DNA from 2 places in the Streptomyces sp. NPDC104202 genome. Region 2 is predicted to be linked to the other one. Evidence: riboswitches for the same ligand, from Rfam matches in the RefSeq annotation. Region 2 holds a riboswitch; the other holds the start of a gene.
The links. Region 2 has a riboswitch for cobalamin ahead of ACZ60W_RS10785 (ribonucleoside-diphosphate reductase subunit alpha). Riboswitches for the same ligand answer to the same signal wherever they lie in the genome.
Positions count from the first base shown of each region.

Region 1 (2,383 bases), on a different contig from region 2:
TTGCGTTCGGGCTCCCCGTGGACGAGGACGTCGATCCCGATCTCCTCCTGGTAGGAGATCACGTCGCGGATCTCCTCCTCGATGCGCTTCTCGTAGCCCGCCGCGTCGATGCGGCCGGCCCGCAGGTCGGCGCGAGCGGTACGCAGCTCCCTGGTCTGGGGGAAGGAGCCGATCGTGGTGGTCGGGAGCGGGGGGAGGGCGAGGTGGGCCCGCTGCGACGCGGCGCGCTCGGGGTACGGCTGGGCACGGCGGCCGTCGGCGTCCGTGACTGCCTGGACACGGGCCCGGACCGCGGGGTCGCGGGTGAGGGGGGAGTTCGAGCGGCAGGTGAGTGCGGCGCGGTTGGCGGCGAGAGCGTCGCTGATCGCGTCGGTGCCCACCGACAGACCCCTGGCCAGGGTGACGATCTCGGTCGTCTTCTGCCGGGCGAAGGCGAGCCAGCCCAGGATCTGCGGATCGATCTCCTTCTCGGCGGCGGAGTCGAGCGGGACGTGCAGAAGCGAGCACGACGCGGAGACGTCGACCCGGTCGGCGAGGCCGAGCAGCGTGCCGAGCGTGGCGAGGGACTTCTCCAGGTTGTCGGCCCAGATGTTGCGGCCGTCGACGACGCCGGCGACCAGGCGCTTACCGGGGAGCCCACCGACGGCGGCGAGCGCGTCGAGGTGGACGGCGGCCGGCCCGGTGAAGTCGAGGGCGAGCCCCTCGACCGGCGCCTTGGCGAGGACGGGCAGGGCCTCGCCGAGCCGGTCGAAGTAGGAGGCGACGAGGATCTTCGGCCGGTCGGTGAGTGCGCCGAGATCGCGGTAGGCGCGTGCGACGGCGTCGAGGTCGGCCGGCGTGCGGTCCTGGGTCAGGGAGGGCTCGTCGAGCTGGACCCACTCCGCGCCGGCGGCGCGGAGGTCGGCGAGGACCTCTGCGTACACGGGAAGCAGCCGGTCGAGCAGGGTCAGCGGATCGAAGCCGGCGGACACACCCGGGGCCGGCTTGGCCAGCAGCAGATAGGTGACCGGTCCGACCAGGACCGGCCGGGCGGTCAGGCCGAGCGCGAGTGCCTCGCGCAGCCCGGTGACCTGCTGGGTGGAGTCGGAACTGAAGACGGTGTCCGGGCCGAGTTCCGGCACGAGGTAGTGGTAGTTGGTGTCGAACCACTTCGTCATCTCCAGCGGAGCGACGTCCTGTGTGCCCCGCGCCATGGCGAAGTACCCGGCGAGCGGGTCCGCGGCGACGGCGGCCCGGTGCCGTTCCGGAATCGCGCCGACCATGACGGTGGTGTCGAGGACGTGATCGTAGAGCGAGAAGTCGCCGGTGGGCACCTCGTGCACACCCGCCCCGGTGAGCTGCTGCCAGTGGGTGCGGCGGAGTCGAACGGCGACGGCGCGCAGAGCGTCGGCGGTGACGCTGCCCTTCCAGTAGCCCTCGATCGCCTTCTTGAGTTCCCGGCCCTGTCCCTGACGGGGGTAGCCGTACACGGTGGCCCGTGCTGCCGCGGCTGCGGACTTCGTGGTCACGGAGATCTCCTTCGCGAGATGAATCCCTGAGATCCCGGCGACGGGACGAGAGCGCGAAGGGGTGACGGACCGGACGGTACGAGCGTGCGCCTCGTGGCACGGTCGTCCGCCTGGTATGCACGCCGACCCGCCCACGAGGTCACCGGGATGTCCGCGCGCGGATCGTCCGCGGGCGGGCAGCGGGCAGGTCTTCGGACTCGCGGGCACGTCCTCCTCGTGGAGGGCTCCTACTGGCCGTCGCTTCCCAGGTCCGGTACGTCGGACCCAGTGCTGTGTGACGGCGGTCGTTCCCGCTCACCGCTGCGGGGCAGTCCCGGATTCCCACCGGGTTCCCTCTTGCGACGCATCCCGCCTGGCGGACGGGGCGAACCAGCTGCACGCACCACAGTACGGTGCCGACTCGCCCCGCGGCGGCGGATATCCATGATGCGGACGACCAGAGCGGACGCGACGATCCGATCCGCCTGCGCCGGCGCGGGTCCCACACGCACCGGAGGCCGGGAAGCGCCACACCGCTTCTCGCCCCCCTTCACGTGGAGCTCCGGGCCCTCACCCGGCGCTCCACGCCGCGCCCAACGTCGTCATCCTGAGCCGCCGGGTCTCCCCTCCCGGTCGTACACGTGGAACCCGCGCCCGCTCTTACGAGCGCCGGGTGCCCCCAGGACCCGTCGAAGCCGTCCTCGGCCTCCCGCTCCTTGTCGAGCCGCACCGTGGCGACGGCGGGCAGCGTTCGCTCCGGGTCCTTGCGCGCGCGATCTGGGCAGCCATCCCGCCGATGGGGTGGGCGCCGCGCCGGTGACCGGTGCGTACCAGGAGTTCGGTATACGCCCGCATGAACGGCACGGTCATAGTGACCTGCGCGCGGTCGAGCAGCA
Region 1 is NZ_JBVJMN010000067.1:16,965-19,347, forward strand. Features, by position in the region: gene metE (5-methyltetrahydropteroyltriglutamate--homocysteine S-methyltransferase) at 1-1,508, opposite strand, end outside; cobalamin riboswitch at 1,674-1,897, opposite strand; partial or broken gene ACZ60W_RS31565 (malate synthase A) at 2,131-2,383, opposite strand, start outside.
Region 1: it holds a riboswitch for cobalamin, as region 2 does, so the genes downstream of both, metE (5-methyltetrahydropteroyltriglutamate--homocysteine S-methyltransferase) here and ACZ60W_RS10785 (ribonucleoside-diphosphate reductase subunit alpha) in region 2, are expected to answer to the same signal.

Region 2 (2,383 bases):
GGCATCGTCTTGCGGGCCAGGCCCTTCGCCTCGGCGGCGCGGTAGGCGGCGTCGAAGTCGTCGCCCCACAGGTCGACCAGCTCGGGGACGTCGGCCGGGGAGAACAGCGACCACGCGGCGTCGGCGTTGACCCGGCGCATGAACTCGTCGGGGATCCAGTGCGCCAGGTTCAGGTTGTGCGTGCGGCGCTGGTCCTCGCCCGTGTTGTCGCGGAGCTCCAGGAACTCCTCGATGTCCGCGTGCCAGGTCTCCAGGTAGACGGCGGCTGCGCCCTTGCGCCGGCCGCCCTGGTTGACCGCGGCGACGGAGGCGTCGAGGGTCTTCAGGAACGGGACGATGCCGTTGGAGTGGCCGTTGGTGCCGCGGATCAGCGAACCGCGGGCGCGGATGCGGGAGTAGGAGAGCCCGATGCCGCCGGCGTGCTTCGACAGCCGCGCGACCTGGTGGTAGCGGTCGTAGATGGAGTCCAGCTCGTCCTGCGGGGAGTCCAGCAGGTAGCAGGAGGACATCTGCGGGTGGCGGGTGCCGGAGTTGAAGAGCGTGGGGGAGGACGGCAGGTAGTCCAGGCGGCTCATCAGCCCGTACAGCGCGGCGACCTCGTCGAGCGCGCGGACGCTGTCGTCCTCGGCGAGGCCGCAGGCGACGCGCAGCATGAAGTGCTGCGGGGTCTCGATCACCTGACGGGTGATCGGGTGGCGCAGCAGGTAGCGCGAGTAGAGGGTGCGCAGACCGAAGTAGCCGAAGCGGTCGTCGCCGGCCGTGTCGACGGTCGCGTCGAGCCGCTCGGCGTGCCGCGTGACGAACTCCGCGGTGCGGTCGGCGATCAGGCCCTCGCGGTGGCCGACGGCGACGGAGGAGGAGAAGGTGACCGAGCCCTGGCCGGCGGCCTCGTCGGCGATGGTGATCGTCAGGAGCCGGGCGGCGAGCCGGGAGTACGCCGGGTCCTCGGCGATCAGGCCCGCGGCCGCCTCGGTGGCCAGCTCGCGCAGCTCCGCCTCGTCCGACGTGGCGCTGCGGCCGCGGAGCGCGGCGGCGGCGACCTTGCCGGGGTCGGTGTCGGGGAGATCGGCGGTGAGGTCGGTCAGGGTCCGCAGCAGTACGGTCCCGGGGCCGTCGCTCTCGACCGCGGAAGCCTCGGCCGAAGCCGGATCGGCGGGCGCGATGGTCACGTGGGGGCTCTCCCTCGCTCGGCCGGGGCCGCGACGGGGACGGCGGGCAAGGGGGACGTCCGGGATCGTCGGACGCGCCGTGTCCACCGGCCCACTCCGCGAGGCCCGGAAGTCAGTGGCACCCGGAACGGAAGGACCGGGCGCGCCGCCGGCAGGTCCTCGGACTCACTCCGTACGAAACCGCACGAAGCACACCGTTGCGGGACAGTTCCGGATTCGCGCCGGATTCCCCTGCGTCGACAGCGAGGATGAGCATACATGTGGGGGGCGCCGCTCTTGGCACCCCCCACATGTTGTGTCGCCGCCCCGCCTCAGCACTCCAGGGCGTAGGTGCGCAGAGAGTGATCGGGAATCGGCTCCCAGTCCCTCTCCGGGGTGCGGACGAAGCCCAGACGCTCGTAGATCCGGTGCGCGGAGGTCATCGAGGCGTCCGTGGAGAGCACGAGGCGCGCACAGCCCGGGAGGACCCGCGCCCGCTCGACACAGGCCCGCACGAGGGCCTCTCCGACGCCCCGGCCGCGGGCCGCCGGAGCGACCACCAGCATCCGGAACTCGGCCTCGCCCTCGACCGCGATGTCGGCCCAGGGGGTGGCGCCCCGGACGAAGGTCACCCCGCCCAGGATCCGCCCGTCGCCGTCCTCGGCGACGAGCACCTCGCTCTCGCGCGCCCGCCGCGCGGTGTCCCGCAGCACGTGCAGATAGGAGTCCTCGGCCCCGTACTTCAGCAGTCCGTCGTCGAGATAGGTGCCCGCGGTGAGCTCGCCGAGCTCCTCGTGCTCGTCGGGCCGTACCGCCCTGATCGTGAAGTCCATGGAGCCAGTCTCCCTCGTGGGCGACGCGAGGGGCCCGGGTCCTCCTGGCGGAGATCCCGGGCCCCTCGGCGTGCGGACGTGCGCCGGGTCAGTGCGTCCCGGAGCCGACCTTCGGAAGCTCCGTCTCCACGCCCGGGTCGCCGGCGTCGGCCGTGTAGTCCGACGGGGAGGTCTCGTCGACGCCCTCGGGGGCCTTGACGGCCTTGAGGACGAAGGTGAGGAAGACGGTGACGACGACGTTGAGCACGAAGGCGGTGAGGCCGATGTAGCCGATCTCGCCGATGCCGGGGATCTCGGCGGAGGAGCCGCCGAAGTGCTTCTGGGTCGGGCTCGCGACGCCGTAGGCGGCGACCGTGCCGTAGACCATGCCGACGGCCCAGCCGGCGAGGAGGGCCCAGCGGT
Region 2 is NZ_JBVJMN010000011.1:113,873-116,255, reverse strand. Features, by position in the region: gene ACZ60W_RS10785 (ribonucleoside-diphosphate reductase subunit alpha) at 1-1,169, opposite strand, end outside; cobalamin riboswitch at 1,303-1,431, opposite strand; gene ACZ60W_RS10780 (GNAT family N-acetyltransferase) at 1,481-1,981, opposite strand; gene mctP (monocarboxylate uptake permease MctP) at 2,070-2,383, opposite strand, start outside.